Regions from separate parts of the Bradyrhizobium sp. USDA 4532 genome, predicted to be linked through region 1. Evidence: predicted binding sites of a transcription regulator. Region 1 holds the regulator's gene; each other region holds the start of a gene.
The links. Region 1 encodes LexA, which represses DNA repair genes until DNA is damaged. Its sites were predicted from a motif close to TGTTCNNNNTGTGTTCNG; they were not measured.
Positions count from the first base shown of each region.

Region 1 (3,272 bases):
ATCCGCCCGGCTGGGGTCGACTTCCGTGAGGGCGAGGTGCTGCTCGCCGGCGGCAGCCGCCTGTCCGACCGCGCGCTGTCGCTGGCGGCCGCCATGAACTATCCGGAACTTGCGGTGCGCCGCCGCCCGAAGGTCGCGGTGCTGGCGACCGGCGACGAGCTGGTGATGCCGGGCTCGCAGCCCGGTCCCGGCCAGATCGTCTATTCCAACGGCTACGCGCTGCGGGCGCTGGCGCGCGCCGAAGGCGCCGAGACCGTCGACCTCGGCGTTGCCGCCGACACGGTGGAGGCGACCACGGCGGGCATCCGCCGGGCGCGCGAGGCCGGTGCCGATGTCCTGATCACGACAGGCGGCGCCTCGGTCGGCGACCACGATCTCGTCAAGCGGTCGCTGGAAGCCGAGGGGGTCGAGATGGCGTTCTGGCGGATTGCGATGCGGCCCGGCAAGCCGATGATGCATGGCCGGCTCGGCGCGATGCGGGTGATCGGCCTGCCGGGCAATCCGGTGTCGTCCTATGTCTGCGCCTTCCTGTTCCTGGTGCCGTTGATTCGGGCGCTGAGCGGCCGGAAAGTGATTCGTCATCGCCGCGCGAGCGCCCTGCTCGGCCGCGACCTCGCTGCCAACGACCAGCGCGAGGACTATCTGCGTGCGCGGCTCGAAGCGCGCGAGGACGGCAGGCTGATCGCAACGCCGGTGACGCAGCAGGACTCGTCGCTGCTCGGGAATCTCGCTGCGGCACGGGCACTTCTCGTGCGTCCGCCGTTTGCGGCAGCTGCCGTCAAGGGCAGCGAATGCGAGATTCTGACACTGCCCGAATAGGGTTTTCGCGCCCCGCCGATTGTGCGTTGCCCGACACGTTCACCGGAAATTAAGTGGTTGCGGAACACATATCGAACATATAGTGTCCGTTCATGATTTGTTTCGAGTACTGGTGTCTACATTCGGGAAGCTGCATGGAAGCAGGTGCATTGAGCACATGCTCCTGAGGTCAGGCCCGGCCTGCAGGCCCCACCAGAAGAGTCTCGGAATCGAACGACGCTATCAACCGGGGGAATACTCGAGATGCTCACGCGCAAACAGTACGAACTACTGCGTTTCATCAATGAACGTCTGAAAGAGGCCGGCGTACCGCCCTCCTTCGACGAGATGAAGGATGCGCTCGACCTGCGCTCGAAGTCCGGTATCCACCGCCTGATCACTGCGCTGGAGGAGCGCGGCTTCATCCGCCGCCTGCCGAACCGCGCCCGCGCCATCGAGGTCATCAAGCTGCCCGAACTCTCGGCCGGCGGCGGCAACGGCCGCCGCGGCTTCACGCCCAGCGTCATCGAAGGCACCCTCGGCCGGCGCGCCAGCACGCCGCCGATTGCCGAGGACGACGGCAACCGTCCGGTCGCGGTCCCCGTGATGGGCCGGATCGCCGCCGGTACGCCGATCGAGGCGCTGCAGACCCGCAGCCACACCATCAGCGTGCCGCCCGACATGCTCGGTGCCGGCGAGCACTATGCGCTCGAGGTGCGCGGCGACTCGATGGTCGATGCCGGCATCCTCGACGGCGACATGGCGCTGATCCAGCGCAACGACGTCGCCAATACCGGCGACATCGTGGTGGCGCTGATCGACGAGGAGGAAGCCACCCTGAAGCGCTTCCGCCGCCGCGGCGCATCGATCGCGCTCGAGCCGGCCAACACCGCCTATGAAGTGCGCATCCTGCCGCCGAACCGGGTCCGCATCCAGGGCAAGCTGATCGGCCTTTATCGCAAATACTGAATTGCAAATACTTGCGGCGGCCGGGAACGAGCAACACGTCGGATCGTTCCTTGCATGATAGTGTAGCGTACGGCCTGCCCGATGCGCTCCGATACCTCTCGCGCAGCGTCGCGTGTTTGTGATCGGAGCGATCTCGGACCAGTCGTACAATCGCCCAGAAACGAGCAGACGCTCGTTCGCTATCGTCCACTCTGGTAGAGGCCCTAATGCCTCAAGGAGAGGCACGGGTCGCTACCTCGAAATGAGGAGCCATCCGATGTGTGACTATAGTCTGCACGCCGTGGCATCGCGCCCCGCCATTGTCGGAGAGACGCTGATCACGACGACGTTCCGCGGCACGTCGACCCGCGGCTTTGCTTCGGAGAATGACCCCACTGTCGCGGTCTGCATGCTGCCGGGCACCGAGCTCGCTTTCGCCGAGAACGTTCGCTACGACAGCCGCTGGATCTGGACCAAGACGCTGAACTATCGCGTCGGCGTGTTCAACGAAGTCGAGCCCGACGTGCCCGATCGGCATCATGACGCGGTCGAATTCCCCGACGGCAGCCATGTGCTGGTGACCCAGCTGGTCGAGGGACAGCGCGTCAGCGTGCTGCAATTGCCGGCGCTGCATCCGCCGGTCGAGCAGAAGCCGAAGGTTGTGGAGCGGCGGCCCTCCGCATTCGCAACGCTGTTTTTGGGTTGAGCGCATCGTCGCCGCGGAATGAGCTGTTCGGCGGCGGATGACCTAAGCAATTTCGGGCGACCCCGGACTCCCGCTTCCGGGGCGCAGAAGGAGATTTGCGTCGGCCGGCACCTTGGCGCATCATCGGGTACGGAGGACGTGCGCGGTGGTCGATAAGGTCACATGGCAAAAGGCTGGACGCGTCACGGAACCGGGCCGCTACATGTTCCGGTTCGGTTGGCTGACGGTAACGGCCGACGACCTGAAAGTCTGGGAGCAATTTCCCGAGGCTTCCTTCACTCTCGTCAAGAAGCCCGACGCCGGCCCCGACTCCGACGAATACCATCTCGGCCTGTTCGAGCTGCCAAGCGCGCCCTTGCCGGACCACGGCTAATCATCGCCCTGCAGATCGGTCTCGGCCGGCGTCGCATCCACCGCAGGCCGCGGCGCGGGGGCGCGTAGCGTCGTCTCGCTCTCGCCGTCGCCGGAAACCGCCGGCGACCACGGCCGGTCGATCCCGCCGGGCTTGACCGCATCGACGACGTAGCCGTCCCTGCTCCGCCGCAGCACCAGCGCGCCGTGGCGGCGCAGCCGCTCGGCATCGATCACCGATGCCGCGCAGCCCTGCGGCGCCCGCCGCGCCGTCACGATCAGGGCTGCGCGCTCGCAGTCGTCCGCCAGCGCCTCCGACCGGGTCGCCAGCGCGACGAAGGTGCCGCTTGGTCCCTGGGTCACGCAGCCGCCGGCATCGCACGAGACGCCCTCGCCGAGCGACGCATCGGTGGCGGTGCGCGCGTCGGCGTCCGCCGCCAGCCACTCCTTGACCAAAAATGCATCCTTG
Region 1 is NZ_JALJZN010000001.1:1,293,205-1,296,476, reverse strand. It holds gene glp (gephyrin-like molybdotransferase Glp) at 1-819, shown strand, start outside; gene lexA (transcriptional repressor LexA) at 1,063-1,767, shown strand; gene J2R76_RS06270 (hypothetical protein) at 2,024-2,452, shown strand; gene J2R76_RS06265 (hypothetical protein) at 2,598-2,825, shown strand; partial or broken gene J2R76_RS06260 (ComEC/Rec2 family competence protein) at 2,822-3,272, opposite strand, start outside.

Region 2 (3,272 bases), 4.7 Mb from region 1:
TCGGAATGTAGCGGCCGTTATTGGCCCAGACGGTGCCGGACGGCGGCAGGAATTGCAGGCCCCAGCCGGTGCGTTCCTTCTGGTAGTTCGCGAGGAAGGTGATCGTGGTGTCCTCGTTCGGCTTCACGGTGACGGCGGGCGCGATGAAGACGCGATTGTCCTTGGTGTAGTCGACCTGGGTCTCGCCATCGCGCGCGACGCCGGTCAGGCGCCACAGCACCGTCCCTTCCTTGTTGGCGCGGCCGCCGATGTCGAACTCGCCCTGATAGCGGTTGAAGCTGCCGCCCGACAGCGACACTTCCCCGAACTCGCGTGCAGTCGGCAGCTTGCTGACATAGTTGAGGATGCCGCCGGTGCCACTGCCGCCGAACATCGCCGAGGATGGCCCCTTCAGGACCTCGAGGCGCTCGGCTCCGTACGGATCGAGCCCGAGGAAGTGCACATAGTTGCTGCTCGGCAGCCGCAGGCCGTCGAGATAGAGGCCCGGCATCGTCATGTCGAAGCCGCGGATCTGCAGGCCGCCGAAGCGGGTGTCCGAGCCGCCATTCACGTCGCCGCTGACGCCTGCGGTGTAGCGCAATGCCGCGCCCACCGATTCCGCACCCTGGTTCCTGATCTGGTCGGTCGTGACGACCGAGATCGATTGCGGGATTTCGATCAGCGGCGTGTCGGTCTTGGTCGCCGTGCCCGAACGCGTGGCAACGAACCCGACCACCGGACCGCCGGCTCGCTCGCCGGCGCCGGCACCGGATCGTGCCGCAGCTGGCGTCGTCGCCTGCTGGGATCGAGCCACACGATTGGCGCGGCTCGCGCGTGCGGCCACCGGACGACGAACCGGTTTTGCATTCGCAGTGATCGCGCGCTGCTGAGGCGCGTCCACGCTCACCGGCGGCAGTTCCGATTGCGCGTCGGCGCGTTCGGTCGCGACTCCTGCGGCAAGGACGGCGGCGGTACATAGACCGATCGTTCGCAGCGCTGGATGTTGACGGGTGGAATGCGAAACAAGTCGACCGATCACGCGAAGGCGCCCCTGATGTCAGCCTGGATGGATTTGTGATCCGGCTCTACAGCGCGGGGCTCGCGAGTACAGACCTCGGCAGTTGGAATAGATCGAGACTGCGCGCGCGATCAGCGTGCGATCGCTGAAACAGCGGGGAAATCGACGACGCGCTGCGACAATAAGCGCGCGATGCTCGTCGTGCTGGAATGATTCTTGAGAATGATTCCTGCAGTTGTCGACGATGCGAGCTGTGTTCGATCGCGCGAGGCGCGCGTCATGGCGCCGACGCCCGACGCCTCCGCGCCGGCCGGAAACGGATGCGCCGCGCGGTGAACTGGTACCGGGCGACCAGCCCTCGGCGCCGCGAATGTTCCTGTAATGTTCTTGCACTTGCCGCCCGGTTCCGCTACCTTCGATTGCGGAAGAATAGGGGCAGCATGGTCCAGCGCGTTTCCACCGTCGCATTCGAGGGGATCGAGGCCCGCGCGGTCGACGTGCAGGTGCAGGTCGCGCCGGGATTGCCGGCATTCGCAATAGTCGGCCTGCCCGACAAGGCGGTGTCGGAAGCCCGCGAACGCGTGCGTTCGGCGCTGATCGCCTCCGGCCTCGCGCTTCCCGCCCGCCGCATCACCGTCAACCTCGCACCCGCCGACCTGCCCAAGGAGGGCAGCCATTACGACCTGCCGATCGCGCTCGGCCTGATGGCGGCGATCGGCGCGATCCCGCCGGATGCGCTGAACGGCTTCACCGTGCTCGGCGAGCTCGGGCTCGACGGCTCGCTCGCGCCGGTGGCGGGCGTGCTGCCCGCGGCAATCGGCGCCAATTCGCGCGACGAGGGATTGATCTGCCCGGCCGCCTGCGGCTCGGAAGCCGCCTGGGCCAGTCCGGACATCCAGATCATCGCGGCAGATTCGCTGATCCAGATCGCCAACCACTTCAAGGGCACGCAGGTGCTGTCGCGGCCGCAACCGAAGGTGCATGAGCGCGAGGAAACGCTTTTGGACCTGCGCGACATCAAGGGCCAGGAGAGCGCGAAACGCGCGCTCGAGATCGCCGCCGCCGGCGGTCATCATCTTCTGATGATCGGCTCGCCCGGCGCCGGCAAATCGATGCTGGCGGCGCGACTGCCCTCGATCCTGCCGCCGCTGTCGCCGTCGGAGCTGCTCGAAGTCTCGATGATCGCCTCGGTTGCCGGCGAGATCCGCGACGGCGCCCTGACCGCGCGACGCCCGTTCCGCAGCCCGCATCATTCCGCCAGCATGGCCGCGCTGACCGGCGGCGGCATGCGCGCCAAACCGGGCGAGATCTCGCTGGCGCATCAGGGCGTGCTGTTCCTCGACGAATTGCCGGAGTTCGATCCGCGCGTGCTGGATTCGCTGCGTCAGCCGCTGGAGAACGGCGAGGTTTCGGTGAGCAGGGCCAACCACCGCGTCACCTATCCGGCGCGCTTCATGCTGGTCGCAGCCATGAACCCGTGCCGTTGCGGCCATGCCTATGAACCCGGCTATTCCTGCAAGCGCGGCCGGCTCGACCGCTGCACCGGCGACTACCAGATGCGGATCTCCGGCCCGCTGATGGATCGCATCGACCTGCGGATCGAGGTGCCCGCCGTGACCGCGGCCGATCTGATCCTGCCGCCGCCGGCGGAGGGATCGGCCGAGGTTGCCGCCCGCGTCGCGGCCGCGCGCGACATCCAGCTCGCGCGCTATGCGGCTGCCGGCATGCCGCATGTCCGCACCAATGCGGAAGCGCCGAGTTCGCTGCTCGAGACCATCGCGCAACCCGACGCGCATGGGCAGAAGCTGCTGCGCGAGGCCGCCGACAACATGCACCTCACCGCGCGCGGCTATCACCGCGTGCTGCGGGTGGCGCGCACGCTTGCCGATCTCGACGGCGCCGAGACGATCGGCCGGCTACATCTCGCCGAAGCGCTGTCTTATCGTGCATTGGCCGACGATTTGCGCCGCGCGGCGTGATCTCCGCCGGCTTCCGGCCGGTGCCCGCCGCGTCAACGTGACAGTAACCACTCTCATTTACGCTCCGCAAACCATAAGCACCGCGATCGGCGGCAAGCTTGGGTCGAGCGAGTTGTGTCATGTTGCGTTTGAAGATTTTGACCTCGGTGGTCCCCCTTGCCGTGGCCGCGGTCCTTGCCCGCGCCGAATTCCTGCCGGGCCCGCGGCCCTGCATCGAGGTGGGCGGCGCCACGATGCAGATCGCATCGATCCCCTGGCTGGCGCAGCTTCACGTCAGCTTCACTGACGACCCCAGC
Region 2 is NZ_JALJZN010000001.1:6,024,328-6,027,599, forward strand. It holds gene J2R76_RS27745 (TonB-dependent siderophore receptor) at 1-715, opposite strand, end outside; gene J2R76_RS27750 (YifB family Mg chelatase-like AAA ATPase) at 1,438-2,976, shown strand; gene J2R76_RS27755 (hypothetical protein) at 3,096-3,272, shown strand, end outside.
Region 2: J2R76_RS27750 (YifB family Mg chelatase-like AAA ATPase) is a predicted target of LexA. The motif match lies at 1,369-1,386, and genes of this name have one in related genera.

Region 3 (3,272 bases), 3.3 Mb from region 1:
TCGATCAGCACCAGGCCGCGCCGTTCGTTCGGCGGCACGAATGCGGGCAGCGCCATCCAGCCGTCGAGATCGACGACGCGCGCTTGCGCGTCGCGTCGCAGCGCGTCGATCAGTTGTTTGCGCGCCGTCGGTTCGATCTCGCAGGCGGTGAGGCGATCTTGCGGACGCAGCAGCGCCCGCGCGATCAACGGCGAACCAGGATAGGCTTTCAGCTCGCCTTTCGGATTGAATGCTCTGACGATGTCGAGATAGGGCGCGATCAGCGGCAATGCCTGGTCGGAGAGCCGCGCCTGCATCAGCCGCGCGATGCCGGTGAGCCATTCGCCGCCGCGCTGCGCTTCGCTCGACGTCAAATCATAGAGACCGGCGCCGGCATGGGTGTCGATGACGCGGAACGGCGCCGGCTTGTCCTGCAGATAGGTGAGCATGCGCACCAGCACGATGTGCTTGATGACGTCGGCAAAGCTGCCGGCATGAAAGGCGTGACGGTAGTTCATGTGATGATCGTGCTGCGCTCCCAAAGGGTGCGCATGTTGTACTCGTCATGCCCGGGCTTGTCCCGGCCTTCGCTAAAGCTTCGGCGGGGGTAACGTCCGAGCTCGGCGAAGCCTTGGCGTAGCCGGCTCCCGGGCATCTGCGCCTTATCTTGCTTGTTTCGCGATGGCGCAGGTGGCCGGGACATGCTGCGCGACGACGCGCAGCGCGGGTCTGCCGGCCATGACCCAGAGTTTCAGCCGCCGCGAACCGGCGGCATCAGCACCTGATCGCGGCGGCAGGCGCGGCGGTCGATTTCCTCGCAGGAGCGGAATTGCAGATCCTTGCTGAGGCAGATCCGCACCTCGCTGAGCCGCTTGCTGTCGCAGGTCACCGAGATCGCGGAGTTGCTGAGGCCCGGATTGACCTTGATGAATGCCGTCTCCAGCTCGTCGGGCGCGACCGTCTTCGGCTCCGACAATTGCAGGAATTCCTCGGGGATCTTCACCGTGGCGCGGGCCTTGCGGATGGCTTCGAAATAGGCGCGCTCGCCGAGACCGGAGCAGGTGCCGTGCTTGTCCCACTCGTTGTAGATCAGCCCGGGCGCCGGCATCAGGTCGAGCATCGAGCTCATGATGCTGCGGGCGAGTCGCGGCGAAGGCCGCTGGCAGTATTCCGGAAAGCCCCGCTCATATTGCGGCCACAGGCCGTGCACCACGAAGGAATAGGGCCGTCCGCCGCATTGCGCCTGCGTGCCGCGGCCGTTGTTGCCGCGCTCGCTCGCCGCCTCGCAGAACGAGGGCGACCACGACAGCGACAGCACATAGAAATCGAACTCACCGGGCGCATTCTGGCGGCGATCCTGGGCCGACGCCCCGACCGCACCGCACAGAATAATGGCAACCGAAATCAAAAATCGGGAAATCGTGTCCAACCGAGGCATCAAAACGCTCCCTCACTCGACCGCCCAGAGCCTAGCAGGCCGCGAGAACATTTCAAGAACAAAAAGCCGCCGTCCAAATGGCGGCGGCTCCTGCTTTAGCAATCTGGTCGGAGATCAGGGCCGCGCGGCCTTGCAGGACGGGTTATAGGTCCAGTTGCGGTCGAGCCCCGCGACGCACCATTCGACGCCCTGATTGATGCTGGCAAAGCCGCCGTCCTCGATGATCGAATAGTGCACCTTGCGCACTTTGCCGTCGCTCAGCATCGCCTCGCCCGTGCAATAACGGCGCGGGATATTGTCGGACTGCCAGGGGCGGAAGGCGGTTTCGTGAATCCCGTTGAAGCCGGTGATCACGAGCGGCGAATTCCAGAAGGTGGCTTCCTTTTCCTGGAATTGCGTGCTGATGACTGTCAGGGCCTTCTCGCATGGGGCCACATTGCCGTCATAGCGCGGGCCGGACAGCCAGAAGTTCATTTCGAGCGGATTGGCGGCTTGGGCCGTACCCCCGAAAGTCAGCAGGCCGACCACGAGTGCGGCGCCGAGGCCGAGCTTGCGGCCGAGTTTATTGCGGGAGTTGAACAGGTTGCGCATGGGAATCCACCCGATTATCCGATGCCGCGGACGGTGCCGCGAAGCCCCGGCAAGGTCAAGTGCAGGGCGGCAACACCTGCGGAGAAGTCCACTTTGGGGAGCCGGCTCGTTCTTTTCACGGTCGCCGGCGCACTCTATGTTGGCTCGAAGCGAAATGGAGTCTGCGATGCGAAGGAAATTGGCCGCGTGCCTGGTTGCCGTTTGCGGGATGCTGGCCGTTGTGCCGGCGCGGGCGGATTGGATGCAGCCGGTACCGCCGTTCAAGGGCAATGATACCGGCGGTATCATCGCCTATACGCTGGCGACCCAGAGCGACGCCCGGCAACTCGCAGTCGATCACTGCGCCTCCTACGGCAAGGTGGTTAAGTTCCTTGCGATGCAGAACTATCCGGGCGGCTACATCTCTTTCGCCTGTCGCTGGGTGCCTTATGGCGCAGCCCAGAGGCCGCTGCGCACGCTCTACTGAGCGCGCACCGGATCTTTCGATCGTTCAGCCGGGAGCCGACCGCATGACCCGACAGCTTGCCTTGCTTGGTTCGGCTGTGTGCCTTGTCCTGTCCGCTGGCGCCGCAAGTGCCGTCGACCTGCCGATCCGCAAGGCCGGTCTGTGGGAGATGAAGATGGTGCGCACCGGCGGGCCGATGCCCGAAATCACCATGCAGCACTGCACCGACGAGACCACCGACAAGGAGATGAGCGCGGCGGCCTCGCCGATGGCCAAGGAAGTCTGCTCGAAGCAGGATATCAAGAAGACCGCGACCGGCTATGTCAGCGACAGCGTCTGCAGCGTCGCCGGCATGACGATGCAGAGCCATGCCGAGATCGTCGGCGATTTCAATTCCGCCTACACGGTGAAGAGCACCTCGCATGCCGAGGGCGGCGCGGCCGGCTCGCGCGACACCACGATGACCATCGAGGCGAAATGGCTCGGCGCCTGCAAGAGCGACCAGAAGGCCGGCGACATCATCATGCCCGGCGGCATGAAGATGAACGTCAAGGACATGGAAAAGCTGAAGGGCCTCATGCCCAAGCAGAAGTAGCGCGCAGCGCATCCGGCTGTTGCCGGGCGCCCGAATGCATCGCCTCGCATGCTGAGAGGCTGCGCAGCTTGCACCACCATCACTTCGAGTAGCTCGCGACAAAATTGCAAAGCAATCTTGCGCTGAGGCGATGTGCAATCCATCCGATCCTTCCCGTCACCAGGGCTATCGCATATGCCCCTTGGCGACCGCGCAAGTGCTTGGCCTCGTGGTTCGAGACGCGC
Region 3 is NZ_JALJZN010000001.1:4,642,619-4,645,890, reverse strand. It holds gene J2R76_RS21210 (23S rRNA (adenine(2030)-N(6))-methyltransferase RlmJ) at 1-497, opposite strand, end outside; gene J2R76_RS21205 (ribonuclease T2) at 731-1,417, opposite strand; gene J2R76_RS21200 (hypothetical protein) at 1,532-2,008, opposite strand; gene J2R76_RS21195 (hypothetical protein) at 2,175-2,474, shown strand; gene J2R76_RS21190 (DUF3617 family protein) at 2,518-3,048, shown strand.
Region 3: J2R76_RS21205 (ribonuclease T2) is a predicted target of LexA. The motif match lies at 1,461-1,478, and genes of this name have one in related genera.